2 regions of the Planifilum fimeticola genome follow, and region 2 is predicted to be linked to the other one. Evidence: a T-box and tRNA genes for the amino acid it is inferred to sense, from the RefSeq annotation. Region 2 holds a T-box; the other holds one or more tRNA genes.
What was found. A T-box is a leader RNA that pairs with one kind of tRNA and senses whether it is charged. The one in region 2 lies ahead of leuS (leucine--tRNA ligase), so its partner is inferred to be a tRNA-Leu.
Positions count from the first base shown of each region.

Region 1 (15,480 bases), on a different contig from region 2:
GGAGCTGGGATCACCGGAGCAGGCCCTGCGGCTGGAATCCCTTCGGCTGGAAGAAACGCCCACCAGCGCCGCGACCCTGCGCCGGGAATGGATGGGGGAGGACCGATGAACCCCAAGGAAATCACGATTCCCCTGGTGGAAATTTTCCAAACGGTGGAAGGCGAAGGAAACATGGCGGGATTCCCCACCACCTTCATCCGTCTGTATAACTGCAATCTGCGGTGCACCTGGTGCGACACCCCCTACAGCTACGCTCCGCATCCTCCGGAGAAAATCCTTACCCTGGGAGAGATCCTGGAACAGGTGAAGCGCTACGGCAACCGCCACATCTGCCTGACCGGAGGCGAACCGCTCCTCTACCGGGACAAGGCCCTCGCCCTGCTTCAGGAATTGGCGCCCCTCCCCTTTTTGGAGGACATCCACATCGAGACCAACGGGGCCATTGATCTTCTCCCCTTCCACCGCTGGCGGGAAGCCTCTCCCCACGGGGGGAAAGTCCGCTTCATCATGGACTTCAAGCTCCGTTCCAGCGGGGAACGGGACAAGATGATCCCCAGCAATTTTCTCCACTTGACGGACCGGGATGAGATCAAATTCGTCATTTCCGATCGGGAGGAATTCAACGAAGCCCTGTCGGTGGTGGAAAACGCCGTGCGCCGGGGTCAGATTCTTTTCAGCCCCGAATGGAACACGCTTCCCCCCGACCGGTTGGTCGCCTGGTTGCTCGAAGGCAAGCGGAAGGATATCCGGTTAAACCTGCAGACGCACAAATACATCTGGGACCCGGACCGACGCGGGGTCTGAGAGGAGGAAAAGCGTTGTCCGACAAAGCGGTCGTGATCCTGAGCGGCGGCCTGGACAGCACGACGTGCATGGCCGTCGCGGCGGACGAGGGGTTCGAGATTTACGCCCTCACCTTCGACTACGGTCAGCGGCACCGGCGGGAGGTGGATTGCGCCCGCCGGGTGGCGGAACACTTTGGCGCCCGCGAACACCGGATCGTGCAACTGGACCTCCTGCAACATATCGGCGGGAGCTCGCTCACCGACTCCCGCATGGAGATTCCCTCCGGGGAAACGGGGGAAGAAATCCCCAACACCTATGTCCCCGGAAGAAACCTGATTTTCTTGTCCCTGGCGGCCTCCTTCGCGGAGGTGGTCGGTGCCCGGGCCATCTTCATCGGTGTCAGCGCCGTCGATTACAGCGGCTATCCCGACTGCCGCCCCGAATTCATCGAAGCGGTGAACCGGGTGCTCCGGGTCGGCACCCGGGCGGGAACCCGGTCGGAACCGATCGAAATCCGGACTCCCCTCATCCGCCTGTCGAAGGCGGAGACGGTCAAGCTGGGGCACCGGCTCGGCGCCCCCTATCATCTGACCACCTCCTGTTACCGGGGCGGGGAGCGGGCCTGCGGGGTATGCGACAGCTGTCGGCTCCGGCTCAAGGGATTCCGCGAAGCGGGAATAATAGACCCGATCCCTTATGAAGAGCGGCCCGCCGACCTTTCATAAAGCTCGGCGAAAACGCCTTTATCGGGGGTTTCGGAGGAGGGTGTGCCGATCCGTTTCGTCGCGATGACAAAGGCGCTTCGCGGTACACCCCCTCTTGGTGTTCAGGCCATCACACCTTGCGAGGTGAAATCGATGAAGGCGCCCGAACTTCCGAAAAATGCCCTCTGGCTCAATACGGACCGCCCCCTGTCCCTCGACATGTTGAATGGGCATGTCGTGCTCCTCGACTTCTGGACCTACTGCTGCATCAATTGCCTGCACGTCCTTCCGGACTTGGCCTACCTGGAAAGAAAGTACCGGAAAGAGCCCTTCCTGGTGATCGGAGTGCACGCGGCCAAATTTGACAACGAACAGGATCCGGAGAACATCCGTCAGGCGATCATCCGCCACGACATCGAGCACCCGGTGGTCATCGACAACGGACACGACATCTGGAACAACTACCTCGTCCGGGCCTGGCCGACCTTTGTCCTGATCGGCGCCGACGGCCGGTTGCTCGCCCGGGGATCGGGGGAAGGGCTCCGGGATGAACTGGACCGTCACATCGCCCAGGCCCTCGACCAAGCCAAAAGGCGCGGAATCCTGGCCAAAGAAAAAATCCAAATTCGCCGCCCGCCCCTGCCGGACAGCACCTTGTCCTTTCCCGGAAAACTGACCATCCATCCGGAAACCGGCCACCTCTTCGTCTCCGACTCCCGCCACCACCGCATCCTGGAGCTGAAGCCCGCAGGCGACCGCGCCGAAGTGCGGCGCATCATCGGTCGCGGAGAGGCGGGAGACCGGGACGGCTCCTTTTCGGAGGCGGCCTTCCGCTTCCCCCAGGGGCTGGAGGCAGTCGGGAACAAGCTATATGTATGCGATACGGACAACCACAAGATCCGCGAGATCGATTTAACGGAACAGACGGTCCGCACCTTGGCGGGAAACGGAAAACAGGCCATGTGGCCGGCGGCGGAGGGGATCGGTTCCTCCATTTCCCTCAACTCCCCCTGGGACCTGGCAGCCTTTGGCAACCGGTTGTACATCGCCATGGCCGGCTCCCATCAGTTGTGGAAGCTGGACCCGGACACCCGCCGGGCCGAGGTCTTTGCCGGCAGCGGAAGGGAAAACCTGATCGACGGACCTCCCCGCATCGCCAATTGCGCCCAGCCCAGCGGGATCGACATCCTGGGGACGAAGCTGGTCTTCGCGGACAGCGAGACCTCCTCCCTTCGCACCTGCCATGCGGAAACCGGCGAAGTCACCACACTGATCGGGCGCGGACTGTTCGATTTCGGACACCGGGACGGTCCCTTCCGGACGGCGTTGCTCCAGCATCCCCTGGGCGTATCCGCGTCCGGAAACACCGTTTACATCGCCGATACCTACAATCACGCCATTCGGAGAGCGGATCTTTCCGCCCGGAGCATTTCCACGGTGATCGCCCGGCCGAAAAAATCCCTCTGCCGGATCGGCGACAAGGATTGCGATCTCCTTCCCCTGAATGAACCGAATGACGTTCTCCTGCATGAAGAAAAACTGTATATCGCCGACACCAACAACCATCTCATCCGCGTCTTCGATCTCCAAACGGAGGAACTAAAGACATTGGAGCTGATATAAAAAACTCCCGCTTTAGCGGGAGTTTCACATTCCACCCATGGGACGCGGTTAAAATGGATTCGCCCCATACTTTTGTGCGTTGTGCCAACCTGTTACCACCTATGAGAGCGACCCTAAGGGGGGCACGGGGCGCGATATTTCCCTTCCGGATACGAGCCGAGTCCATCGCGCGCCGCAACCATTACACTCTCCAGGGTCGCGGCAAATAACTCCGCCTCTTCCATTCCGGCACCTGATGCGTCTTTTCGGCGGCACAAAAAAATCCCCTGTCAGCTGAAACCTCCAGGAGATCGCTGGTGCCGAGGGTCGGACTTGAACCGACACGGTGGAAACCCACCCCGGGATTTTAAGTCCCGTGCGTCTGCCATTCCGCCACCCCGGCGTAAAATGAAAATGGAGCGGAAGACGGGATTCGAACCCGCGACCCCCGCCTTGGCAAGGCGGTGCTCTACCCCTGAGCCACTTCCGCTCGCAGATGGTGGTTCGGGACGGAATCGAACCGCCGACACGAGGATTTTCAGTCCTCTGCTCTACCAACTGAGCTACCGAACCACATTACATTTGACGACGATGTTGATTATACCACGCATCCCTTTCCGGATCAAGGTTTTTTTCGGCGGGATCGCCTTTGACCGCTCGTCCGAGGGACAGTTAATATTTTATCCGCCTCCGTCAGGGAAGTCAAGGGCCCCGTGCGCAAATCCTCCCGATGAATCAGGATCCCCCCTTCATCAGCCGCCGATTGGGGCCTTCCACCAGGTACACGTCCACGTAATGGCGGATCCGTTCCATGATTCGCCGGGCTTTGGCCCGTTCGGTCCCTCCCCGGTGAGAGTGAGCCAGGTGATCTTCCAGCTCCTCCAGATCCAGGTTTGACGTATAAACCACGGGCAATCCCTCGGTCACCCGGTATTGCAAAATCGAACCCAACACCTCATCCCGGGTCCAGGGGGTGAGGGTTTCGGCGCCGATATCGTCCAGAATCAGAACGCTCGCCTTTTTCAACCGGTCCAGCTTCTCGCCCAGGGATCCCTCCTGGATGGAATCGCGCATCTCCCGCATGAAGTCCGGCACGTACACCATCAGGGAATCCACGTTGTGTCGCACCAGTTCCCGGGTCATCGCTCCGGCGATTCGGCTCTTTCCCACGCCGAAGGGGCCGTACAGATAGAGTCCCCGCTCCGGCTTTCCGTCGGCAAAGGCATTGCAGAAGCGAATGGCCGCCCGGATCGCCGCGGTTCTCCCCGCGTCGGGAATGATCGTTTCAAAGGTGGCGGACAGAATGTCGCGCGGGATGTAATGGCTGCGGATCAGTCGGTTCCGCTTCTCCTCCTCCATTCTCGCCTTCAGCTTGTCGCAGGGTTTCATAACCAAATCCACATAACCGCCGGAGTACACGAGTCTTCCCGCATGCCCCCGCACCAGATTGGGACAGTTGTCCAGACCGGGGCATTTGGCGCAATTCTCCTGTTCCTGGACAAACTGGCGCACCCGGGCGAGGGAGCGAACCAACGTCTTCTTGGTTACCTGCGGGTGATCCCGCAAAAACTGAGCGACCGCCGGATGGGACATCCACGACTGAACGCGGGCCTCCATCCCCTTTCGCCCGGGCATCCTTTTCATCCATTCACCCGTGTAGCGATCAATCCGGTTCATGTTGAACCCCTCTTTTCTTTGAACCGTTCACGCATGCGGTTCAATTCTTCCAGGATCTCCGCCTGCACCTTGGGATCCACTTCCGCCTGTTCCGTCTTTCCGCGTCTTTCCGCTTCCATCTGTTTGGCCACCGCCCGCGGCAGCTGTTCCGCGCCCGTTCCCTTTCGGGCGGAGCGATCCTTGGTCTGCCTCCGCTGCTGTTTCTGCTTCTTCCACTCCCAGTTTAGCTCTTTCTGCGCCAGATCGTAAGCCTCTTCAACCGTTTTCACTCCCCGGCGCTTCCAGTGGCCGGCGATTTTCTCCACCAGGGGACGTGGCAGCTTGTAATCGTGCGTGTACATCACGTACTCCAACAGAACATTGATTACGCCGAAAGGCAGTCCGTATTCGCGGACCAGTCGTTCCACCAGATCCATATCGGCGTCGGGGATGCGCATGCCGTTTTGAAAGTGGGACAAAAGTTCCAGGGGGGAGATGGAGGCCAACTCCTTCAGATGTCGCTTCAGGTGATCCTCCTCCTCCGTTGAGGCGGCCGATCCCTTGGCTTGTCCCCCCTTGACGGGAGGCTCCTTGCGCGAATCCGCGCGGGAAAAATCCCGGTTGATCACCACGGGGAGTGCCCCGAAACGGAAGCGATACTCGTTGCAGACGAAATTGCGAAGACGATCCAGATCGATTCGCCCATTGTAAGTCACATAGGGATTTTGCAGCGCCCGCAGGAGATCCCAATCGGTCAACTGGTACAGAAAGCGGATTTCCCTCAGCTGCATCTCCACTTCTTCCGTCCAGGCATCGGGATCGAGGACGGATTCCAACCGCATGCGGATCATGGCCAAATCGTCCTCTTCTGTGAAAAAAGAGGGCGGTTTCCCCTCCCGGGACACCGGTTCCACTCCGGGGTTCCACATCTTCTCGACGGAAGCCGCCGCGCTCACCTCCGCCGGGGAGAAGCTCCCAAACACCTGCTGGAACGACTTGGTCACATTTTTCCCCCTCTGTTCTTTCCGGTAAGCCCCCTCTCCCTCCAGCAACTTCCGCCGGATGGCCAGATACCGCTCTTTCCCCAGCCGGTTGTACAGGGCGATGCTGAGAACGTCGCTCTGGAAAAACTGTTCCGGACAGAGAGGGGGAACGATTTCGTACTCGTAGAGGCGCATCTCTCCCTTGTCCGAACGGTAGGTGTTGACCAGGCCCACTCCCTCCAGCCGGTAGCGGGCTTCCAGCAGGTCCTGCAGAGGCAGGGACAGAAGATTCATCAAATATAGATGGGAATGGACCTCGGAAGCACCCGCCCGGTGCAAGGGAATCTGGTAGGCCAAGGTGAGATACAGACCAATGGCCGCTGTTCCGACAATCGGTTGATACAGGTGCAACAGACTGCTCACATCCGCCGCGTGAATCGGCCGAAGTGTCCGGCTCCACCAGCCGTCGCGCGGCGTGCACTCCTTCCAGATCATCGAAGACATACCCGAAGCCTCCTCAACGTCCCTTTTCGGGTAAAACAGCAACCATCGGAAACCCTCCGGCCGTTCCGCCCTGTGAAAGGATTAAAACGGCCCGGAACCGTGATCATCCGGGCGGGAAACCCTCATCGGCGACGCACCAAAGGGGGATCCCACGGCTTTGAATGGGGTTCATCCGTCCGGGGAAGAATCGTTATCAGAAATCCGATCGCAAGGGGTCCTATTATTGTACCAATCCCCTTCCGGGTTGACAAACCGGGCTTTCTCCCGACGGTCTCTATTCTTTCCATCCATCTTTCTCTTTCACATCCGGAAGCGGCTTCCGGGACCGATTCAACAATTCTTCCAGTTCTTTCACAAACATGTTGATATCCCGGAACTGCCGGTATACGGAAGCAAATCGGACATAGGCCACCTCATCCACTTCCGCCAGCCCCTCCATCACCATCTCACCGATCTCCCGGGACGGCACCTCCGACCGCCCCTGCTCGCGCAGCTGGCGCTCGATCCGATCGACCAGTTGCTCCAACTTGTCCAGGGGCACGGTCCGCTTTTCGCACGCCCGAATCAGCCCGCGCAGCACCTTCTCCCGGCTGAATTCCTCCCGGCTCCCGTCCTTCTTGATCACCATGAGGGGCTTCACTTCCACCGTCTCAAAGGTGGTAAAGCGCCGTTCACAGCTTTCGCATTCGCGGCGTCGCCGTATCGATTTTCCTTCGTTGGCCGGGCGGGAATCCAGCACCCGGCTTCCCATCGATCCGCAATAGGGACATCTCATCCAACCATCCCTCCTTCATACTCATTGTATCCTCTTTCAGGGGTGCGCTGAAAACAAAAAAGTTCCCGCCCTTCAAGGCGACGGGAACTTGTCTCATAAACCTCCAAAATCCTGTTTACAATGCCACTTCCTGCTTGGTCCGCCCGGCCTCCTGCAGCCGGCCGATCAGTTTTACCAGATCGACCACGCGGCAGGAATATCCCCACTCGTTGTCATACCAAGCCAGGACCTTGACTTGCCGCTCCCCGGTCACCATGGTGGAGGGAGCGTCAACGATGGCGGAGTGTTCATTTCCGTTAAAGTCGGAGGAGACGAGCGGGGCGTCGCAATACTGGAGAATGCCCTTCATATGCGTTTCCGCCGCTCGCTTGAGGGCTTGGTTCACCTCTTCCGCCGACACCGGCACCGTCAGATCCGCCACCAGATCGACAACGGAAACATTGGGAGTGGGAACGCGCAAAGCGAGTCCGTTCAACCGCCCGGCCAACTCCGGCAACACCTTGCCGATCGCCTGGGCCGCACCCGTTTTGGTCGGAATGATCGATTGGGCGCACGCCCGGGCCCGGCGGAGATCCTTGTGGGGATTGTCCAGGTTTTTCTGGTCGTTGGTGTAAGAATGAACCGTCGTCATCAGTCCGTGTTCCACCCCGAAGGCCTCGTGCAGCACCTTGACCACGGGAGCGAGGCAATTGGTGGTGCAGGAGGCGTTGGAGAGAATGCGGTGCTTCTCCGGATCGTATGCGCTTTCATTGACTCCCATGACGATGGTGACATCCTCGTCCTTGCCGGGGGCCGTGATGACCACCTTCTTTGCACCGGCCTCCAGATGCTTCCCGGCCCCTTCCCGGTCCCGGAACTTCCCGGTGGCCTCCACCACCACGTCGACGTCCAAATCGCCCCAGGGAAGGCGGGAGGGATCCCGGTCGGAAAGCAGTTTCACCCTTTGGCCATTGACGGTGAATCCGTCCTCCTCCGCCACCACTTCTCCCTCGAACACCCCGTGTACCGTGTCATATTTGATCAGGTGGGCCAACGTCTCCGGTGGATAGCTGGCATTCACGGCAACCACCCGCATATCGTTCTCTCGCATCGCTCTGCGGAAAACCATTCGCCCGATTCGTCCAAATCCGTTGATGGCAACTCGAAGTGGCATGATTTTCCCCTTCCTCAATCAAAGTGAACATCAAAATACCCTCTTCTCATTATAAACAGTATGTCACATATTGCAATGCGACGACAAAATTTGCCTCACCGGGACAAAAACCGTCCCGTTGGACAAAAAAAGGGACGCATCCCTTCGCCTTCATTTTGATTGGCAAAAGGTACCTGCGCCCCCTGTTTTGGGGATTTCTTCGTTTTATCGAGACGCTACTGCGGCAGGGTGTAGGTCTCCTTGCTCTCGATCAGATGGCCGTAGAGGGTTCGGTACTTTTCATAGAAAAAGGTGACTCGGCGGATGTAGTGGCGCGTTTCCCCGTAAGGCACACCATTCAGATTCCGGCGGGTCCCGTCCCACCTTCCCTCCTTCAGCCATCGCTTTACATTGCCCGGTCCGGCATTGTAAGCGGCGATCGCCGCGATTTTGTTGCCTTCAAATTCCCGGACCAGACCGGATATGTACCAACTGCCCATATGTATGTTGACCGACGGTTCATACACCAAGTCGTAAAAGGCCGGGGAAAACTTGCCCTCCGAAATCACCCAGTCCACCGTTTCGGGCATCAGCTGCATCAATCCCTGGGCGCCCTTCGGTGACCGCTTTTGGGGATCAAACTTGCTCTCCACTCGGATGATGGCCATCACCAAAAACGGATCGGCACCAGTGGCTTCGGCGCTGTAAAGGATGTGCTCCTCAAATCTGAGGGGGTACATCCACTGGTTAAACAGCGGGGAAACCACCGACAAAAACAACAGCAAAAGGAGAAGAGCCAGGGCCATTCTCCGCTTTGACGGCAGGGCCATCACTGCGGGCTGGATCCATTTTCTGAGGTCAGGCATCGCCATAGATGATCAACCTGTCTTTCCGTTTCCTCCAGTGAGCCGGAATTGTCGATGAGGCAGTCCGCCATCCGCTTTTTCTCCTCGATCGGCATCTGGGCCCGGACCATGCGGAGCGCTTCCTCCTCCCCGATCCCCTCCCGCTCCATCAATCGGCGGATTTGAACCGATTCCGGGACATACACCACGATCACTTTTTCCACCCAATCGGTCAGTCTGCTCTCATAGAGAAGGGGAATGTCAAACACGATGACCCTTCCCGGGCGCTCCCGTTCCAGGAATTTTGCCTGCTCCAGCATTCTCTCCCGGATCAGGGGATGCAGAATTCCGTTCAAATCCCTGCGGGCCTGGGGATCGCGGAAAACCACATCCCGAAGGGCCTTCCGGTCGAGATAACCGTCAGGTCGAAGGATCCGATCGCCGAAGCGCTCCCGGATCCGCCTCCATCCCGGCGTATGGGGCTCCACCACCTCCCGGGCCACTTGATCGGCGTCGACGATCGCCGCTCCTCGAGTTTGCAGCATCCGGGAAACGGTGCTTTTGCCCGTCGCTATTCCACCGGTCAATCCGATGCGCATCCCGATCGCTCCCCTCCTTCCCTCTTGCCCGATATATGAGAAATCATAACACGGTTTCGGGAACAAAATCCAATTCCATTCCCGAAAAAATGAGGACGAAACGTCTCGCACCCCCGTTCACCGGCGCTTTTCCGCCTCCCGCCGCTCCCCGCTCCCGGCCATGGCCACCAATTGCCCATCCCGGAAGACGATCAGGGTGTCGCTGGCGCCCACTTCTCCGGCATAGCGAAGGGCGCGGATTTCCCCCTCCCGCTCAAACCACCGGCCGATCCGCCCCGTCTCCAGGATACGGGGAACCTCCTCCCGCACGCGACTCCCCCAATCCCGCAAAAGGACGGCCGCGTCATCCAGGTCCCATCCGGACAGATCCATCTCCGTCAGGATGATTGCCGCACACAAGACATCCTCCAGGGAAACCCTTCCCAGGGAACCGGCACAGATCAGACGGACCGTGTCCGTCGTCACCTCCTGCAGATATCGGGCCACCGCCGGAGCGTTGCGAATGCAGGCGATCAGCAGCTCATCGGCGGTTCGGGCGCGGTGGATGGCCCGGGTTCCGTTGGAAGTGAGGTATACCACATCCTTTCCCTTCACCTTCTCCGGAGGGTACTCATCGGGAAAGGGGCCGCAGTGAAATCCCTCGATCCGAAATCCCCCTTCTTCTCCTCCGGTCAACAGATGGCGGGCATCCAGCTCCTCCGCAAGCCGGCGGGCCTCCTCCAGACTGCCGGTGGGAAACACCCTGCGGGGTCCCCCTTCGATGATCTTTAGCAGCGTCGTGGTCGCCAGACAAACATCCATGACGACGGCGGTCGATCCCTTGAGGGCCGTCTCCTCAATCTCTTCCTTTTTCATCCATATGCGGATCTTTTTCGGCAACGAACTCATCTCCCGTTGAAGGATTTCCCGTCTACCCTCTCTTTCCCTTGGAGGGACAAGACAAAAACGTCTTCCTTTCGGGCTCCCGCACAAAAGGGTGCAACCCGGACATCAAGGTTGCACCCCTCGAGGAACCCCCGACCGAGAATTTTTTTATGAGAATGTCGCTCCCTTTTGCTCCCCACCCTTTTGTTCATCCTGATCGGGACTTCCGGGACCGCGTCCGCCGCATAAGGGTTTGATCACCGGCTTTCACCTCCTTTCAAGGCGATGAAACGGGGACCTGCTTTCGTTTGCGCCTCGTGTCCCGGCGGTATCCCCCGATCCGGCGGCTCTCCGTCAATCCGTAGAATGTATATGCGGAACGTCCATAAAAATCCCCGGGCATTTCCCGGAGGGAGGACGCTATCCCCATCGGATCCCGGCGTACCGGGCGACGGAAGGCCGGATTCCTCCTGCATCCGGGAGACGGACCGGCTCCTTCATCCAGGTTCCGATGATGGAAATCCCCGCGCATCCCATGGACCACATCGGGAGGAGATCCGTTTGGCCGAGAAGTCACACCGTCGGTTTGTGTGCGATTTCCCCTCACCGCTTGAAGGAGGCTGCTCCGTCGTCCACGAACAGGACGGAACCGTTCACAAAGGAGGCGTCGTCGCTGGCCAGAAACGCCACCGCTTTGGCAACCTCTTCGGGCTTTGCCACCCGGCCCCGCATTTGCGCCTTTTCCACCGTCCGCCACAGGTCGGGACGCTGTTTCCACGGGGCGACGATCTCCGTGTCCACCAGCCCCGGCGCGACGGCCACCACGCGGATATTGTACCGGGCCAGCTCCAAGGCCGCCGCCTTGGTCATCATCACCACGGCTCCCTTGCTGGCGTGATAGGGAAAATGCCTCCGATCCGCAAAAAACCCGTACACGGAAGCGGTGTTGATGATGACGCCCCCCTTCTCCTTCATGGCATTGCCCGCCTCCTTGATCCCGTAAAAAACCCCGTGCTGGTTGACGGCAACGGTCCGGTGGTACTCCTTCGGAGGCATGTCCAGGACGGAAACGGGCGGATTGCCGATCCCGGCATTGTTGAACATGATGTCCAACCTTCCGAAGGAGCGGAGCGTCTCCTTCACCAGCCCCTCCACGCTTTCATAATCGGAGGTGTCCGCATGGATGAAGCGGGCCCGGTTTGGAAATCGTACATCACCGCGTCGGCGTCGTTGTTTCCGAAAAACCATGAAGCGGCCAATCCCGCCATCCGACGGTATTTGGCATCTCCCGTAGCCTCTCCCACGGCGATCAGCCCTTGAACCATCCGGTTGGCCCCGTAGGCGATTTGCTCGTAGTAAGAGGGAGTGGGGGCCATCTCCTTGATCATCCCGGATGTGAGCAGATGAGCGTAAATCCCCTCCGCCGCTTTCCGGGCGGATTCAATGTAGTCCCTGCGGTTCAGCACCTTTCCCGCCCTCGCCAACGCCATCGGCTGGGAGCTTCCCCAGGTGTGCCAGAGCTGGACGGAACCGCTCCAGTCCATGTGAGCCCGGTAGGGGTATTCGGAAAAGGTCCCCAACTGATACCGGGACAATCCATCCCCCAGCTTCACCATGGAGTCCGCGATTTCGGGCAGAGGCTCCGCCCGGTAAAACTCCGTCAGCCCCAGCAGGGCGTTGGAAAAGGCGTCAAATTCGTCGATCCAGGCGGGAACTTTTTGACCGTGGATCCGTCGGTATTTTCCGTAATCCGGGCCGATCTTCCGCTGCAGGGCCTCGTTGGCCAGCAGGAACCGCTCCCTGAGCTCCGCGGCATAGGCGGGATCTTCCTTGCGGAACACCCGGTAACCGTTCCCCAAAGCCCACATGGCGCGAGAGGCCCACCAGCTCATGGATTTGCGGCTGGTCGGTCCGTCCCGGTTGATGGAATAATCCTCCCGGACGAAATTATAGAATTCTCCGTCCTCGGCCTGCATGTGCAGGACAAAATTGAGAGCCTTCCGCGCCCTCTCCAGACTCTTCCGGTCTCCGGTACGCTCATAATCCGTGAGATACACCACCGCCGCCCGGGCCGTGTCATCGACACAGCCGATCCCTTCCTCGCCGGCATCCACCCATCCGTAATCCGGGTACTCCGAGTAGATCCGGGTCACCGCCATCTCCCGACCTCCCAGGGTCACCTCATCCTGCAGATGATTGAGGTGGTCCAGGTTGATCATCCTGCGGTAAAGGGATTCGCGTTCCGCATTCCCGGACGGCTTTGCGGCGGCCGGAAAAACGGAACCGACCGCCAACAGCACACCGGCCACCGCACCGGCGACAAGCCTTCTCAGGGACAAGTCCCTTCACCCCCTCTACGGACGGTAAATGGCCACACCGATGTGGGAGTCCGCCATTCCGTAGTACAGATACCAGGCGCCCCGGAACTCCACCAGCCCCTCCAGAAAGACGACGTTGTCCACCTGGCCTTCCGTCTCGGCCAGGGATTCCGGGGCGAAAAAGCTGGATTCCGTCCGCCGGATCACCTGTGCCGGATTTTCCCGGGAGAACAGCACCTGCCCCGCCTCATAGCGGACGGGAAAGGCGTGGATGTTCCCGGTTCCGCTCCTTCCGCTCTCGCCCAGTTTCCGGGCTCCATTGTAAATCAGGAGAATCCCTTCATCCGTCAGGAGGGGCTGGGGACCCGGTTCCACCAGCAAACTGTCGAAGTCGGCGGGATTTTCACGGGGTCTGAGAACCGGCTCCTCCACGGGCTCCCAATGGATCGCGTCGTCGGAAAAGGCGATCCAGATGCAGCTGTCCCCGAAATACATGACGTATTTGCCGTTGATCTTCTCCGGAAGAATCGCTCCGGATTTGGACCATTCCCGGGCCTGGTCCCCTTCCCATCCCGGGAACACGATCCCGTGCTTTTCCCAGTTGACCAAATCCTTGGATGTGGCCAGGCACATCCGGGCGTTTTTTCCGTCATAGGCCGTATAGGTCATATAATAGGTGTCCCCGATCTGGGTCACCCGGGGATCTTCGCACCCGCCGTCCGCCTCATAGGGCTCCGTCGGAATCAGAACCGGTTCGGGATGGCGTTCAAAGCGGATCCCGTCTTCGCTCACCGCCAGACCGATGCGGGAAGTCCCGTTCCACTTCCCCATCCCGGTGCGATCCTCCGCCCGGTACAACAGGTGCACCTTGCCATCCTTCACAACAGCGGCCGGATTGAACACATCCTTGGATTCCCATCCCTCTCCCCGAGGGGACAAAATCGGGTTGGATTCATGCTTCACAAATGATCCGAAAGGAAAAAGAATCGATGATTTCGACACCTGCAATCACTCCTCAATTTTCCCAGGTTTCAGTCTGATCGGGCCAAATCGGAAGATGGCGGTTCACTCCGACCGCTTCGCCCATAACGCGGCGGCTCCGATCACTCCGGCATCCTCTCCCAGTTTCGCCGGAAGGAGCTCAAAGGTTCCCGCAAAGGACGGCATCAGGCAGGCTCGGACCCTTTCCCGGAGGGAAGGGAACAGCACGTCCCCGGCGCTGGCCACCCCGCCCCCGATCACGATGGCCCGGGGATTGAATAGGTGGATGATGTTGGAAATTCCGATGGCGAGATAGCGGACCGTTTCGCTGATGATCCTCGATGCGTCCTCGTCGCCTTCCCGGCATGCGGCGAAAACGTGTTCCGCGCGGGGGGCGCTCCCGCCGCTCAATTCCCTGATCCGACGGTTTCCCTTCCGCACCACCTCCGCCCCCGCCCGGGCGATCGCCGTCCCCGACGCCATCGCCTCGAGACACCCCCTTCGTCCGCAACCGCAGGGGGCTCCCCCGGGATCCACGATCGTATGGCCGATCTCTCCGGCGTAAGTGTCGGCTCCCCGATACAGGCGCCCGTCCAAAACCATTCCGCCGCCGATGCCGGTGCTCACCGTGATGTAGATCATCGGATCCGCCCCCCGGCCCGCTCCCATCAGATATTCTCCCCAGGCGGCGGCGTTGGCGTCGTTTTCCACCCGGACAGGCACGCCGAAGCGCTCCTCCAGCCGATCTTTCAGAGGAACCCGGTCCCAGCCGGGCAGGTTGGGCGGGGAGAGAACCACCCCGGTGCGGGCATTCAAAGGCCCCGGGCAAGCAATGCCGATCCCCTCCACGCTTTCTTCCCCCATCACTTGCTCAATCCCCTGGCAAATCCGTTCGATCACGCTGGCGGGCCCTTCGGCGGCTCGGGTATCCGTCCGAAACCGCCGGCTCAGGGAGCCGTCGGGCTCCACCCGGGCGGCGGCGATTTTGGTGCCACCCACATCCACGCCGATGCATCGGCCCATCACAAACGACATGGCATCCAACCTCCCGACTCGTCTGCAATCCTTGATTCAACCTCGTGATACGATGTCTCTCATCCCCGGGGTGCCGGAGGGGAACCGCTCCCCTCCGATGAAGAAGATCGCCCTTTGGATCGAAATCCGGGACCGCTTCGGGTTCAGCCCTTCATCCCGGTGTTGCTGATGCTTTCGATAAAATACCGCTGGAAGAAGAGATAAAGGAGTACGACGGGAAGGGCGAGAATGGTGGTCACTGCCATAATACTCCCCCACTGCCCTCCTTGACCCTCCAGCCCGAACAGGGTGGCCGCCTGGGCCAGGGGCATCATCTCCTGGTCCCGGGTCACCAAAAGGGGCCACAACAGGTCGTTCCACGGTCCCATAAAGGTGAGGATCGCCACCGTAATCATCGCCGGTCTGGACAGGGGCAGCATGACCCGGAACAGGATCTGCAATTCCCCGGCTCCGTCAATCCGGGCCGCATCGATCAGCTCCTGGGGAACGGTACGGAAGAACTGCCGGAAAATGAAGATGCCCAGGGCATTGACGGAGACCGGAAAAATCAGTCCGGCGTAGGAGTTCATCCATCCCAGCTTGACCACGATTACATACAGGGGAATCATCAGCAGCTGAAAAGGGATCATCATCGTCAGGAGGACGACGGAGAACAGCGCGTCCCTTCCCCAAAACTTGAGCCGGGCCAAGGCATAG
Region 1 covers NZ_PVNE01000002.1:38,986-54,465, reverse strand. Annotated here, with positions in the region: gene queD (6-carboxytetrahydropterin synthase QueD) at 1-109, shown strand, start outside; gene CLV97_RS01680 (7-carboxy-7-deazaguanine synthase QueE) at 106-804, shown strand; gene queC (7-cyano-7-deazaguanine synthase QueC) at 819-1,511, shown strand; gene CLV97_RS01670 (thioredoxin-like domain-containing protein) at 1,644-3,113, shown strand; tRNA gene CLV97_RS01665 (tRNA-Leu) at 3,408-3,495, opposite strand; tRNA gene CLV97_RS01660 (tRNA-Gly) at 3,508-3,582, opposite strand; tRNA gene CLV97_RS01655 (tRNA-Phe) at 3,590-3,665, opposite strand; gene dnaI (primosomal protein DnaI) at 3,828-4,769, opposite strand; gene CLV97_RS01645 (DnaD domain protein) at 4,766-6,235, opposite strand; gene nrdR (transcriptional regulator NrdR) at 6,510-7,010, opposite strand; gene CLV97_RS01635 (glyceraldehyde-3-phosphate dehydrogenase) at 7,126-8,163, opposite strand; gene CLV97_RS01630 (lytic transglycosylase domain-containing protein) at 8,379-9,014, opposite strand; gene coaE (dephospho-CoA kinase) at 8,972-9,586, opposite strand; gene CLV97_RS01620 (2-phosphosulfolactate phosphatase) at 9,704-10,465, opposite strand; gene CLV97_RS01610 (SDR family NAD(P)-dependent oxidoreductase) at 11,054-11,593, opposite strand; gene CLV97_RS01605 (prenyltransferase/squalene oxidase repeat-containing protein) at 11,590-12,789, opposite strand; gene CLV97_RS01600 (glycoside hydrolase family 130 protein) at 12,805-13,770, opposite strand; gene CLV97_RS01595 (ROK family protein) at 13,834-14,784, opposite strand; gene CLV97_RS01590 (carbohydrate ABC transporter permease) at 14,928-15,480, opposite strand, start outside.
Region 1: it has a tRNA-Leu gene. The T-box ahead of leuS (leucine--tRNA ligase) is inferred to sense a tRNA for this amino acid. The anticodon was not compared.

Region 2 (15,480 bases):
GAGAGCCTGTTTCGCCTTTCCTTGATACGCTTCCCTGATCGCATCGAGAATCGGATCGATGCCGTCCAGCAAGCTGTATCCCTTCAAAAGTTCCCCGATAAACGCCTGGGCGTGGCTTGTGGCCAGCGTGCAGGAAGCTTGGACGATCACTCCGTATTTCCGGTCGATCTCCGCCGTGATCGTCAAGGTCTCAAACACGCTTTTCGCGGCCATCCCCTGGGGAAGCTTGGCATGTCCCGCCAGCATGATCGTCTTTCCCATCCGATTCCCCCCTCGAGTCTCTTCGCGCGGAACATCCCGGGCGTCTTTTCGTTTTCTCCACCTTTCGACAAACGCGGGGGCCGTCCCTTTGTCAGCAATTGGGACTCGCGCAAAAGCCCGCCTGGAAGGGGCGGGCAGAAAAACGTCTCATTCCTCGAAGGGCCATTTGGGCAGGTTCCTGCGGAGAGGCTTGTCCTTTCGGTAACCCAGCGCGTACTCCCCTTGCATGATCTGGTGAATCTCGCGGGTTCCCTCATAGATGACGGGAGCTTTGGCATTCCGAAGGTAGCGCTCCACGGGGAATTCGTGGGAATAGCCGTTGGCCCCGTGAATCTGAACAGCGTCGACGGCGGACTGAAAGGCGACATCACAGGCAAACCACTTGGCCAGCGAAACTTCCCGCGTGTTGCGCATCCCCCGGTTTTTCATCCAGCCGACCCGGTAGACCAGCAGCCGGGACGCTTCATAACCCGCCACCATCTTGGCGATCATCTGCTGCACCAGCTGGTGCCTGCCGATCGGCTTGCCGAAGGTTTCCCTTTCTTTTGCGTACTTGACGCTGGCCTCGATACAGGCCTGGGTCAATCCCACGGCGCCCGCGGCCACGGTAAACCGGCCGTTGTCCAGCGCCGACATGGCGATCTTGAACCCTTCCCCCTCCTCCCCCAGGCGGTTTTCCGCGGGAACCCGCACATCCTCCAGTATCACTTCTCCCGTGTTGCCCGCCCGGATTCCCAGCTTGTCCTTGAAGCCGCGGGTCGTCACCCCGGGAAAGGTCCGCTCGACGATGAAACAGGTGATGCCGCGGTGCCCTTTGTCCGGATCGGTTTTGGCGAAAATCAAAAAATGGTCGGCCACGTCGCAGAGGGAGATCCAGGTTTTGCTGCCGTTCAGGACGTAATAGTCGCCGTCCCGGACCGCCCGGGTCTGAATGGCCGCCACATCGGAGCCGGCATTGGGTTCGGTAAGCCCGTACGCTCCGATCTTCTCCCCCTTGGCCTGGGGAATGAGGTATTTCTCCTTCTGAAACTCATTTCCCCATTGCAGGAGCGTGAGGCTGTTCAACCCGGTGTGAACGGAAACGGCGGTGCGGAAGGCGGTGTCCCCCCGCTCCAGTTCCTCGCAGACGATGGCCAGCGTGTTGTAATCCATTCCCTGCCCGCCGTATTTTTCCGGGATGCAGACGCCCATCAACCCCAGATCGGCCAGCTTTGTCAGCAGGCCGGTTTCAAAATGCTGCTTGGCGTCCCACTCCTGGATATAAGGCATGATCTCCTTGTCCACGAACTTGCGCACCATTTTCTTGACCGCCAACTGCTCTTCGGAATAGGAGAAATCAAACATTTGCCTCGCCTCCCCTTCCAAAACTGAAATCCAAAGTTTTTCATATCACGCCTTCTCGTCTCAGCTTCTCGATCTCCTCTTCGGAATACCCCAACTCCGTCAAAATTTCCTTCGTGTGCTCCCCGGCCAGGGGAGGATGCCGGCGATAGGTGACCGGCGTGCGGGACAACTTGAGGGGACTCCCCACAAGCCTTACCTTCTCTGCGGAGGGATGAGTCATCTCCACTACCATCTCCCGCGCCCGCACCTGGGGATGGCCGAAAACCTGGTCGATGCTCTGGATGGGAGCACAGGGAATGCCCGCCCCCTGCAGCAGCTCCATCCACTCCCGGGCAGGACGGGTCTCAAACACCTGCTGCAAGGCCTCCGTCAGTTCCTTCCGGCGGCTCAGGCGATCCCGGTTGGTTGCAAAACGCCCGTCCTCCGCCAGCTCCGGCTTCTCCATCACCTCCGCCAGCCTGCGGAACTGCCGGTCGTTGCCGACGGCGATCGCCATCTCCTGATCGGCGGCGCGAAAGGACTGGTAAGGTACGATGTTGGGGTGGGCGTTTCCGAGCCGTTTCGCCACCTTGCCCCCCACCAGATAGTTGCTGGCCACATTCACCAGGGAAGCCACGCACACATCGAGCAGTGCGGTATCCACCACCTGCCCCTCTCCGGACCGCTTGCGCTCGTGGAGGGCGGCAAGGATCCCGAGGGCCGCGTACAATCCGGCCAACACGTCGACGATGGCGACTCCCACCTTCATCGGGCCGCTCTCCTCGCTCCCGGTGATGCTCATCAGCCCTCCCAGCGCCTGAATGATGAAGTCGTAGCCGGGAAAGGAAGCGAGGGGGCCGGTCTGGCCGAACCCGGTGATTTCCGCCACCACCAGGCGGGGGTTGATCTTTCTGAGCCACTCGGGAGCGAGTCCCATTCGAGCCAGCGTTCCCACCTTGAAATTCTCAACCAGCACGTCGGCTTCCCGAATAAGCCGGAGAAAGATCCGCTTCCCCTCTTCCTTCTTCAAATCGAGAGTGAGTCCCCTCTTGTTTCGGTTGGCGCAGAGGTAATAGGCGCTTTCCCCGGCGGCGTAAGGAGGACCCCATCCCCGGGTTTCATCGCTTCCCCCCGGCGCTTCCACCTTGATGACTTCGGCGCCCAAATCACCCAGGATCATGGTGCAAAAAGGACCGGCCAGCACCCGGGACACATCGACCACCCGGATTCCCTCCAACGGTCCCCCTGCATTGGACATCCCATTTCCCTCCTTCGAAAAAAAATAGCCGGGCGGGCGAAGATCGGCGGTCTGGAAACCTTCCGGGGTTTCTCCTCCCCGCGAGTCTTCGCCTTCCCGGCTCGCACCTGCGGCTCCTTCACCGGCCGGGTGAATGGACGCAGGTTGATCGTCGCCGCTTTATTCCGTTGATTTTAATTTATTTGAAGAAGGCGGTTTTGTCAATATTCACCGTCCTTATCCGGCGCATCTCACCGTCCTGTCAAATCCTCTCATCCCTTTCGGAAGTGCATAATTCCAATCCGCGCAACTCATAGTAACGGTGGACACATCAAATCTTATCTGAAGGAGGTATCCTGCGTGCATCAAGTGATTTCCCGAATCGAATCGGAGATGGATCAGATTCGCTCCATGTGCCAACAGCTGGAGCAGGCGGAGCGGTCCAATCAGCAGTTGGCTCAACAGCTGCAATCATCCGTGATGGATCCCAACCTCCGGACCCAGCTCCAAAACATGGCGCAAAAAGAAGCCTTTAACGCCCAAAAACTGCAGCAAATCTCCCAGATCGCTTCCCAGGCCCGGCAGGAAGTCAGCCAGCTGAAGCAGCAGGCCTACTCCGTCCACCAACCCCAATTCCAACAGCAGCCTGTCGCACAAACCGGCTTCCAAGCCTCCTCTCCCCAACCGATTTCCACCCGGTTCCAGCAGCCGGCCGGTTTCCAACCGCAATCCCGGCAACAACCTTCCAGCACCCAACAGTGGGTACAGCGCCACGCGCAAACCGGCATGTCTCCCAACCAGGCGATGAGCATCCTGCAACAGGGAGTGCCGAAGCAACAGGCAACCCAGCCCATGCAAACGGTTCCTCCCGTGCAGCCGATGTCCCAGCCTCAACCCGCCCAACAATTCGGAAGCCAATACCGCAGCATGAACCCTTATTACCAGCATTAAACAAAAGGGGCCCGGTGCCGGGTCCCTTTTGTTTTCAGGGAGTCGCCTTTATGCATTCAAAAATTGCTCCATCACCTGTTCGATGCGGCGGATAACCTTCTCCCTGCCCAACAGGGAAAGGGTTTGATTCAGGTCCGGGCCGTGGGTTTGTCCCGTGACGGCCGCCCGGATCGGCATGAACAACTGCTTTCCTCTGTAGCCTGTTTCCTTTTGGATTCCCTTCAGCATCTTCTTGATGTTCGCCGGCTGGAATTCCGCATCCTCCGCCTCCGCCGCCTTCGCCCGGAAAGCGGTCAGCACGGCGGGGACGGAGGGTTGATTCAGCACTTCCCTGGCTTCCTCATCGTGGCGGACATCATCCCGGAAGAACAGCTCCGCCTGACGGGGCAGCTCCTCAAGGTGGGAAAGGGACGGCTGGTAGAGGGCCACCAGTTGTTCCGTCCACTCGCGGTCCGGCTCATCGATTCCGTAGTGCTCCTGCAAATAGGGAAGCGCCATATCCGTCAGGGTTTTGACATCCAGCTTCTTGATGTATTCCCCGTTCATCCATTTCAGTTTTTCGGGGTCGAAAATCGCTCCCGCCTTGCTCACTCGTTCGAAGGAAAAGAGGCGGATCAGCTCGTCCATGGAGAAGATCTCCTGTTCGGCGTATTCCCCCGGCGGAGACCATCCCAGAAGAGCCAGGTAATTGTTGATCGCTTCGGGCAGGTACCCCGATTCGCGATACTGCTCGATAAATTGCATGACGGTCTCATCCCGCTTGGACAGCTTCTTCCCGCTTTCGTTCAAAATCAGCGGAAGATGTCCGAACTCGGGAGGATTCCAGCCAAAGGCTTCATAAAGGAGCAGCTGGGCGGGAGTGTTGGAAAGATGCTCTTCCCCGCGAATGACGTGGGTGATTTTCATCAGGGCGTCGTCGATGGTGACGGCCAGGTTGTACAAGGGCACCCCGTTGGATTTGACGATGACAAAATCGCCCATGTCCTTGGTATGGAAGCGGACCTCGCCCCGGATCAGATCCCGGAAGACGATCTCCCGGTCTTCCGGTACCCGGAACCGGATGGTTCTGGGGCGGCCTTCCCGCTCATACCGGTTTCGGGTTTCCTCGTCCAGGCGGGCGCATTTCCCCGAATAACGATAAACCTTGCCCCGGGCGTTCGCCTCCTGCCTCTCCCTGTCCAGTTCTTCCTTGGTGCAGTAGCAGTAGTAGGCCTTGCCTTCCTCCAACAGGCGATCAATATACCGCCGATAAATATCCAGTCGCTCCATGCACGTGTAGGGGCCGAACTCCCCGCCGACATCCGGCCCTTCATCCCACTCCAGCCCCAGCCACTTGAACCCGTCGATAAATCCTTCCACCGCATCGGCCCGGTTGCGGCTGGTGTCGGTATCCTCGATCCGGAGGATGTACTTCCCGCCGTGCTTACGGGCAAACAGAAAATTGAACAGTGCCGTCCTCGCGCTGCCGATATGTAAATGTCCCGTGGGACTGGGGGCAAACCGTACCCTTACCGTCATCTGCCACACCTCATTTCCGTAAAAATGCTCGCCGGCACCCGAACACAGGCGAAAACCACTCGCTCCCGACAAGGGGCGGAAGGGTGTGCCGCGGCCCCTCACCCTGACGGCACACCCATCCTCCAGTCAACTCTCTTCCATTATTCTCTCCTCGTAATGTCCGGGAATACCGGGCGACCGCTTGCCGCGCCCTGAACGGACGTCTCCAGTATATCCGGCGAAGGGGTTCCTTTCAAGGGGCGAAGGAGGAAGGGGCATCCTCACCCCCTTCCCGCCCGCATGCGATGCCCGTCAATGCACCGCGATCTGATCCGCAAACTTCTCCAGGGTTTTTTCACCGATCCCGGGAACCTTGAGCAGGTCGCGGACGTCGGTGAAGGGGCCGTGCTCCTCCCGATAGCGAAGAATCGCCTCGGCCTTGGAGGGGCCGATCCCATCGAGCGTCTCCAGTTCGGCGGCGGAGGCGGTGTTGATGTTGATTTTCCCCGGACCGGCTCCCGCCTGCCCGCTTCCCGAAGCGCCGGTATCCAGAAAATCAGGCATCTTCTCCCCGCGGCGGGGGATATAGACCACCATTCCGTCAGCAAGGGGTTGGGCCAGGTTGACCCGGTCCAAATCCGCCTGTTTCCCCGCTCCGCCCGCCTTGTCCAGGGCATCCCGAACCCGGGACCCGGGGGGAAGCTGGTACACGCCCGGCCGATCCACCGCCCCCTTCACATCGACGACCACATCCTCCTCCTTCTCCGTTTCCGCGGAGGCCTCGGCGGAACGGGCCGCCCGGTCCGGGGTGTAGGCCGCAAGAGGAACCCGGTCCTGCTCTTCCTCTTCCCCGCCCAGCCAATCCGCGGCGACGACGCCCGCCAAGGCGACGGCCAAAAGGACGGCCAACACGGCCAACTTCTTCTCCCGGGGCGTCCAAAGGTCGTCCATTTGAGCACCCTCCCACACTGCAAGCTTCAGGTGGCTTTATCGCACCGCGGAACGGCCGCCCGCCCCCTGCCCCGCAGGTCGTCCACCTCAGGGGTCTTCCCATCCGCTTCATAACCCCCCCCGCCCGCCGCGTACCTTTATAAAAAGCAAAAGGCCGGTCCGGCAGGCGAGTCCGGCCCGGCTCCCGCGACGAAAAGGGGGAAGGGGCGATGAGCAAGTTGGTCGGTTTTATCGGCACGGGAAGCATGGGACGAACCCTGGTGGAAGCGTTGATTCGCTCCGAGGCGCTCCGGCCGTCGGAAATACTGATTAGCAACCGGACTCGAAGCAAGGCGCAGGCGCTGGCCGAGTCCCATCCCGGAATTCGAATCGCCGAAAGCAATGCCGAACTGGTCCGGGAAGCGGACTGGGTGTTCCTGTGCATCAAACCCCGCGATTATCGGGAAGTGCTGGATGAGATCGGCATATGGGCCGGAAAAGACCAAATGATGATTTCCATTACCAGTCCGGTAATGATCCGCGATCTGGAAGCGGTCCTGCCCTCCAAAATCGCCAAGATCATTCCGAGCATCACCCACGCGGTGCTGGACGGAACCTGCCTCTTCATCCCCGGCAGCCGTCTCACCCTTCAGGATCGGGAGGAATTGCTCCGCCTCCTTTCGGCGATCGGAACGCCCCTGGAAATCGACGAGCGACACTGCCGGGTGGCCTCTGACCTGGCCAGCTGCGGGCCGGCGTTTTTGGCCCACTTCCTGGAGCAACTGGCCCGCACCGCGGGGGAAGTGACCGGCCTTCCCCGGGAGACGGCCATTCCGCTGGTCATCCAGATGGCCCGGGGGACCGCCCGGATGCTGACCGAAGGCGGTTTCTCCCTGGAGAGCCTGCAGGAACGGGTGGCCGTTCCCGGAGGAATTACCCAGGAGGGACTCAACCTGCTGGAGCGGGAATTTGATCCGGTGCTGAACCGTCTGTTCCGCCTCACCCACGCCAAATTTGCGGAGGACGTCGAAAAGGTGCGACAATCCCTGCACGAGGCGGAAAGCAAGGGGTGAAAAGGCGGTCCGTTGTCCGCGGAACGCACGTTCAGTATACCGCAAATCCCCTTATATTTCCAGAAGGCCCATCAAGAGTCGGAAACGGGCGGATCTCCCACGCACAGCAGCCGGTCCGTTCCCTTCAACCGGTCGACGGTGGCGATCCCGGCGCCAAACATGGCGATTTTGCACTCCAACTCGATCCGCTCCATCTGCCGGATGATCGACTCCGGATCACAGGTGGCGGCGGAGGGCAACAGAGAGCGGCCGAATCCGGCCAGGTCGGCACCGAGGGCGATCGATTTGGCCGCGTCAACTCCGGTTTTGAGGCCGCCGCTGGCGATCAAACAGACCTGCGGCACGTGTCGGCGCACATCCCGCACGCAATCCGCGGTGGGAAGCCCCCAATCGGCGAAGGCCTCCGCCGCCGTCGCCAGCAGGGGATCCTTCGCGCGGTATTTCTCCACCTGAATCCAGGAGGTTCCTCCGGCCCCGGCCACATCCACAAACTGAACCCCGGCATCAAACAGCCTTCGGGCGAGCCGCCCGTGAATGCCGAAGCCCACCTCCTTGACACCGACGGGCACTTCCAGAGCCCGGCACACCTCCTCGATCTTCCGGAGCAGGTTTCCGAACCGGGTGTTTCCCTCGGGCTGAAACACCTCCTGCATGGCGTTCAGGTGGAGGACCAGGCCGTCGGCCCCCGTCAATTCCACGGCCCTGAGGCATTGATCGGGGCCATAACCGTAATTGAGCTGGACCGCCCCCAGGTTGGCCAAGAGGGGGATGTCCGGAGCGACGGAGCGCACCTGGAAGGTGGCCGCCGTCTCCGGATGTTCGATCGCCATTCGGACGGATCCGAGGCCCATCGCCCAGCCCCGCTTCTGGGCGGCCTCCGCCAGGGCCGCATTGATCCGCCCCGCCTGTTCCGTCCCTCCGGTCATGGAACTGATCAGAAAGGGCGCCTTCAAGGGTCGACCCAAAAAGGAGGTGGCGAGGGAAACCCGGGAAAAATCGATCTCCGGCAACGCCTCGTGCCGAAAACGGTATCGCTCCATGCCGGTGGTGATCCCCCGGCCCGTCACCTCCCGGGTCAGCGCGATCTGGATGTGATCCGCCTTTCGCTTTTGAATCGGGCTCTCTTCCGTCATCATCCCGCAATGTCCTTTCCCTTGAGCAGGGCCACTTCTTCCTCCGTCAGCTCCCGGTACTCGCCCGCCTCCAGGGACGGGTCGAGCCGAAGGGGCCCCATGGCGACGCGTTTCAGGTAAACCACCCGTTTGCCCACCGCTTCAAACATCCGCTTCACCTGATGGTATTTTCCCTCATAGACGGTCACTTCCGTCTCGGACTCCGGACCGGACGAGCGGATGGAGAGCTCCGCGGGCAGCGTCTGATAACCGTCATCCAGGACGACGCCCCGCCGAAAGGCTTCCACGTCCGCTTCGGTCACCTCTCCCCGGACGAGGGCAAAATACCGCTTGGGCACCCGCCGCTTTGGAGAAAGCAGCCGGTGGGCCGTCTTCCCGTCGTTGGTGAGCAGAAGCAACCCTTCGGTATCCTTGTCCAGCCGTCCCACCGGAAACGGCTCAAACAGGGCGTGTTCCGGTTCGAGGAGCTGAACCACCGTCTCCGAGCTCCGGTCCGCCGTGGCGGAAACCACCCCGGCGGGCTTGTTCATCATGAGATAGATGAATTCCCGGTATTCGATGTGCAAACCGTCCACTTCGATTCGGTCCTTTTCCGCAAGCACGTGCATCCCCGGATCCCCGGCCACTTCCCCGTTCACGGTCACCCGACCCGCTTTGACCAGTTTCCGGATCTCCTTCCGCGTCCCGACGCCCATCCTGCCGAGGAACTTGTCGAGGCGCAACCGTTTGTCCGCCATGTTCTCGCCTCCGTGTCTCGTTCAATACGCAAATTTTATCCTATCACATCCTCGGGCAAACGCAAAAAAGGGGCCGGAGATACAACCGTTGCGCGGCCGGCGGGAAATGCAGAGGTTTCGCGGCAAACGGCAATCGGGACGCATCCCCCCTGCCCGTGTTAAGACATTCCGACCGAAAAGAAAGGGGGCGGTTATACCGCCCCCCTTTCGGTCGCCTCAGTTGGCGACGATGTTGATCAGCTTCTTGGGAACCACGATCACCTTTCGCACCGTTTTGCCGGACAGGTGGTTTTTGATGCGTTCCTGATTGAGAGCCAACTGCTCCACCGTTTCCCGATCCGCCTCGGCGGGCACGACCAGTTTGTCCCGTACCCTGCCGTTGATCTGAACGGCCATCTCCACCTCTTCCTCCACCAGCATCTCCGGATCGTAGGCGGGCCAGGGCTGTTCGTGAACGCTGGCCTCGTGCCCCATGACGTGCCACAATTCCTCCGACAGATGGGGAGCAAAGGGAGCCAGCAGGATCACGACCGTCTCCAGGGCATCGGCCAAGGTTCCCCGGTCAGCGTCCTCCGGATATTCGCTGATCGCGTTGAACAGCTCCATAATCGCGCTGATCGCCGTGTTGAAATGGTACCGCTCCCCGACATCCTCCGTCACCTTTTTGATGGTGCGGTGAATCCGGCGATGCAGATCCCGGGCGGGTCCCTTTTCGGGCCGGGCATCGGGCCGGTTGCGGAACAGCTCCTCGTGTCCCGTCACCGACCGGAAGACCCGCCCCAGGAAGCGGTAGCACCCTTCTACGCCGGAATCGCTCCACTCCAGATCCCTCTCCGGCGGAGCGGCGAACAGGATAAACAGGCGGGCGGTGTCCGCTCCGTACCTTTCGATGATGTCCAGCGGGCTGACGGTATTCCCCTTCGACTTGGACATCTTCGCCCCGTCCCTCAACACCATGCCCTGGGTCAACAGGCTGGTGAAGGGCTCGTCGACGTGAACCAGGCCCGCATCGTACAGCACCTTGGTGAAGAAGCGGGAGTAAAGGAGATGGAGCACGGCGTGCTCGATTCCCCCGATGTATTCGTCGACCGGCAGCCATTCCCGGATCCGCTCCGGATCGAAGGGAAGGCGATCGTTCTTGGGATCGGCGTACCGGAGGAAATACCAGGAGGAATCGATGAAGGTGTCCATCGTGTCCGTCTCCCGCCGCGCAGGTCCTCCGCAGGAGGGGCAGGCGGTCCGGACGAAGGACTCCGAAGTGGTGAGCGGGTTCCGTTTGCCGTCGAAGACCACGTCCTCCGGAAGCAGCACCGGCAATTCTTCCTTCGGTACCGGCACCGTTCCGCAGCTGTCGCAGTAGACGACGGGAATGGGGCATCCCCAGTACCGCTGACGGGAGATCAGCCAGTCGCGAAGCCGGTAAGTGACCGCCGGGCCCCCGAGTCCCTTTTCGGCCAGATGCTCGGAGATGGCACGGATCGCCTCCCGGTTGTCCATGCCGTCGAAGGGACCGGAATCGGCCAACACGCCCTCACCGGTATAGGCCTCGGCAAGGGGCTCTTCCAACTCCCCGTCCCGGGGACGGATCACCCGGCGGATCGGCAGGCCGTATTTTTTGGCGAACTGAAAATCCCGTTCGTCGTGGGCCGGAACACCCATCACCGCGCCCGTCCCGTAATCCATCAACACGTAGTTGGCGATCCAGACGGGAACCTCTTCGCCGGTCAAGGGATGCCGGGCCACCGCTCCGGTGTCCATGCCCACCTTTTCCGCGTCGGCGGCGGTCCGCTGAATTTCGCTCTCTTTCCGCATCCGCTCGATGAACGCCCTGATCTCCCCTTCCTTCTCCTTCCCGGCGATCAGGCGGTCCACCAGGGGGTGTTCCGGCGCCAGCACCAGGTACGTCACCCCGTACAGGGTGTCGGGGCGGGTGGTGAAGACTGTGACCTGCTCATCGTCCAGCTCCGGAAGGGTGAAGGTCACTTTCGCCCCCTCGCTGCGCCCGATCCAGTTGCGCTGCATCGTCTTCACCCGTTCGGGCCAGCGGGGCAGGCGGTCCAGCCCCTCCAGCAACCGGTCGGCGTAATCGGTGATCTTAAGGAACCATTGCTCCAGCTCCTTCTTGGTCACCTCCGCGTCGCACCGCCAGCACTTGCCGTTCTCCACCTGTTCGTTGGCCAGAACGGTCGCGCAGTCGGGACACCAGTTGACCGGCGCCTTTTTCCGGTAGGCCAATCCCCGCTCGTAGAAAAGGAGGAACAGCCACTGGGTGAACCGGTAGTAGTCGGGGAGGCAGGTCGCCACATAGCGGTCCCAGTCGTAGGAGATTCCGAGCCGCTCCTGCTCCTCCCGGAACTTCTTCATGTTGTTGAGGGTCCAATCCCGGGGATTCACCCCCCGCTTGATGGCCGCGTTCTCCGCCGGCAAGCCGAAGGCGTCCACGCCCATCGGATGCAGCACCCGGAAGCCGTTCATCCGTTTGAACCGGGCGATCACATCCCCGATGGAATACACCCTCACATGCCCCATGTGCATCCCTTCGCCCGACGGATAGGGAAACTGCTCCAGGGTATAAAACTTGGTCTTTCCGACGTCCGGATCGGTCCGGTGAACTCCCGTCTCGTCCCAGACCCGTTGCCATTTCGATTCGATTTCCCTCGCTTGATACGCTCGCATTGGCGTCTCCTCCAACACCTGCAAAAATATTGAAACCTCCCGCCCCTGCTGAAAAACGCTAGGGACGAGAGGTTGATTCACTCCCGCGGTACCACCCTAGTTAGCACCCGCCCGGCGGCGGGCACTCCCTCATTTGCATCCGTTAACGGGGATGAAGCGCCGAAATGTACTTTCCTTTCCATTCCGGGGCGATGAGGCGAGTTCATTCGCCCTCCCTGATCGGCTCGCACCTCCCGCCGACTCTCTGCGCAGAGCGGACGAACTACTACTCCTCATCCTGGCCTGTCAAACCTTTGTCGAAGATTTGGAACTTATTATATGCCACGATTTCGCCCGTGTCAATGGGTTTTAGGGCGTCAGGGGCCCTGCACTTCTCATCCTTTCCCGCTTCGGCCCGTCCAATACCTGTCTACTGGACACGGACTTGCTGTGCATCGCCCCAAAGCCGCTCCAAATCGTAGAAATCCCTCTCGTCCTTGTGGAAGACATGCACGACCACGTCGCCGAGATCCAGGAGCACCCACCGCGCTTCCCGGAATCCCTCCACTCCCTTGATGGGAACACCGGCCTCCTCAAGTTTTTCCTTGACGCCCGTCGCAATCGCCTGCACCTGGGTCTCCGAATTCCCGTGACAGATGACGAAATAGTCGACTATCACCGACAACCCGCGAATATCCAGAATGGTGACGCGCTGGGCCTTTTTCTCTTCGGCGGCGTCGGCCGCGAGTCGGGCAATTTCCACCAGGTTCAATGAGATTCCTCCTTTGGAAGGGTTTGAGGGATTTTATCGAGAAAATCATTGCGGGTTAAAATCGTCAACGGGTATACCTTAAACCCCCGTTCCACCAGATAAACGATGGTATTGTCCAAGGCCTTCAGGATCGCGCGGTCCAAGTCCTCGCGCGCCAGTCGACGAACCTCTTCCACGCCGGAAAAGCTTCGGCCGGGTTCGATGTAATCGGCGAGAAAAATCACCTTTTCCAGCAGGGACATCCCCGGGCGCCCCGTGGTGTGAGAACGGATCGCGTTCAGCACCTCTTCGTCATCAATTCCCAGCTCCTCCCGCACGGCTTCCGCACCCACGGGGGCGTGCCACAGTTCCTTGTTGTACTGAAGCAGATCCTGGGGCAGGCGGTGGCGGAGGATCCACTCCCTCTGCTTATCTTCCGGCCAAAACTTGCAGTAATCGTGGAGAATGGCCGCGATATCCGCCTTCTCCGGATCGGCGCCCGTTCTTCGGGCCAGCTCCGCCGCCGTCTCCATCACCCGCAGGGTGTGTTCCCACCGGGAAGAAGGCATTTGACGCTTGGCCGCTTCCATTAGTTTCTCACGGTTTATTTTCATATAACCGATTCTCCTCGATATAGCGGCGTACCTTCTCGGGAACCAGATAGCGGATCGACTTCCCGGCCGCCGCCCGTTTCCGAATATCCGTAGATGAAAGGTCCAGGGTAACGGCATCCTCCACCAGGGTCAAGCGGCTGGCGATGAAGGGGGGGAGATCTCCGGCCGCCACCCCCGGCCGCAAATGGCCGATGACCTGGACAACTTGCAGGATTTCCTCTATTTTATACCATCGAGGCAGATCGTTCATCATATCTGCGCCCACGATCAAAAAAAAGTGCGTTTGGGGATAGGCTTTCTTCAAGTCTTTCACCGTGTCCACCGTATAGGAGGGACCCGGGCGGACCAGCTCCACCCGGGAGAGGCGGAAACGGGGATGATCGGCGATGGCCAGCTCCACCATGCGCTCCCGGTGGTGCGGGGCGGATACGGGAGCCTCCTTGTGGGGAGGTTCGGCGTTGGGAATGAACCACACCTCGTCCAGGCCGCCGGCTTCCCTCGCCTGTTCCGCAACCAGGAGGTGGCCCATGTGAATCGGATCAAAGGTCCCGCCGAAGATGCCAATGCGCATGTTCATCCCTCTTTCCCGGCTCATCCTCCGCCCGCCGATTTCATCGCCTCTTCCAGGGCCTCCCGCATCACGTCCACGGGCGCCGGCTTTCCCATCCAATGTTCAAAGGCCAGGGCCGCCTGGTGGAGCAGCATGCCCAGCCCCCCGTGAATCCGGGCGCCCCGAGCCTCCGCCTCCCTCAGAAGAAGGGTTTTCCGCGGGCGATAAATCAGGTCGCTCACGATCATCCGCTCGTGCAGGAACGAAGGGTCGATCGGAATCGCCTCCGTCTCCGGATACATGCCCACGGAGGTGGTCTGCACCAGCAATGTCGTCTCCCCGACCACCCGCTCCAATTCCGACAGGGAGACGGCCCGCGCATCCGCTTTCCGGAGAGAGGCCGCCAAACGCTCCGCCTTTTCCCTCGTCCGGTTGGCAATGGTGATCGACTCCACCCCGGTTGTCGCCAGCGCGTGGGCCACCGCCCTCGCCGCTCCGCCCGCACCGAGGATCAACACCCTTTGTTCCGAAAGCTCCAATCCGGTCTCGTCGACGAGGGACCGAAGGTATCCCTCTCCGTCCGTGTTGTACCCGATCAACCGCCCCTCCTGCGCGACGACGGTGTTGACGGCGCCGATTTCCCTCGCGGTCTCCTCCACCTCATCCAGATGCTCGAGGACAGCCACCTTGTGGGGAATGGTCACATTCCACCCCCGAAAGCCCAGGGCACGCATCCCCCGTACGGCGTCCCCCAATTCCGAGGGCGAAACGTCAAAGGCCAAATAGACGAAGGGAAGCCCGCAGGCGCGAAACGCCCGGTTCATCATCTCCGGCGACTTGGAGTGGCCCACCGGATGGCCGATCAGCCCCACCACTCCGGTTCCGGCATTCATCCTCATCCCCCCGACATGTTTATATAATCGCCGGCCGCACTTCCACGGGGATCCCGCGCGGAGCCCAGACGTGGATTTCAGCCTCCTTTTTCCCCGCCACGATCCATCCCAATCCGGGGATGACAAGATCCTTCTTCTCGCCTTCAGCCAGCCGAAACTCACGCCGCTCCATCTCCGGCAGATCCGCCGATTCCGACGGGGGGGAGAGCAGCTCCCCCCGGTGGCGGGAATACACTTCATCGGCCTTTTCCCACTTGGTCCGGTGTATGTACAGGTCGTTGGAAACGTAGCAGACGAAGGGCTGCCTCGGCCCCTTCACGAAGTCAAAGCGAACCAGACCGCCGAAAAACAGGGTTTGGCGGTCGTTCAGCTGATACACCCGCGGATGAATCTCCCGCCGGGGAACGATCACCCGCAGGTCTTCCGGCGACACCCATTCGCTCAACCGATCCCGGCGGACGATGCCGGGCGTGTCGATCAAGGCCCGTCCTTCCTCCAGCGGGATGCGGATCACATCGAGGGTGGTTCCCGGGTAGGGAGAAGTGGTGATTTCGCCTCCGCCCTCTCCCTCCTCCCGCAGGATGCGGTTGATCAAAGTGGATTTCCCCACATTGGTGGTCCCCACCACGTAGGCGTCCCGCCCCCGGCGATGCCGCTCGATGGCGTCGATCACCTCGTCGATATGAAAGCCCTTGGCTGCGCTGCACAGGACGACCCCCACCGGGCGGAGGCCCAGCTTCTCCGCCGACCGGCGAACCCACTCCCTCAGGCGGTTCCGTTTGACCGACTTGGGAAACAGGTCGATCTTGTTCGCGAGCAGCAGGAGATCGTTCCGAGCCAGGTACTGTTGGATGCCGGGGATCCAACTGCCGGCA
Region 2 covers NZ_PVNE01000008.1:113,331-128,810, forward strand. Annotated here, with positions in the region: gene CLV97_RS07015 (DUF3870 domain-containing protein) at 1-261, opposite strand, end outside; gene CLV97_RS07020 (acyl-CoA dehydrogenase family protein) at 409-1,605, opposite strand; gene CLV97_RS07025 (CaiB/BaiF CoA transferase family protein) at 1,646-2,842, opposite strand; gene CLV97_RS07030 (hypothetical protein) at 3,182-3,772, shown strand; gene gltX (glutamate--tRNA ligase) at 3,821-5,290, opposite strand; gene CLV97_RS07040 (helix-hairpin-helix domain-containing protein) at 5,582-6,220, opposite strand; gene comER (late competence protein ComER) at 6,430-7,272, shown strand; gene fni (type 2 isopentenyl-diphosphate Delta-isomerase) at 7,344-8,405, opposite strand; gene CLV97_RS07055 (pseudouridine synthase) at 8,405-9,142, opposite strand; gene leuS (leucine--tRNA ligase) at 9,359-11,818, opposite strand; T-box leader at 11,876-12,106, opposite strand; gene rsfS (ribosome silencing factor) at 12,228-12,569, opposite strand; gene yqeK (bis(5'-nucleosyl)-tetraphosphatase (symmetrical) YqeK) at 12,566-13,162, opposite strand; gene nadD (nicotinate-nucleotide adenylyltransferase) at 13,146-13,733, opposite strand; gene CLV97_RS07080 (shikimate dehydrogenase) at 13,754-14,611, opposite strand; gene yqeH (ribosome biogenesis GTPase YqeH) at 14,625-15,480, opposite strand, start outside.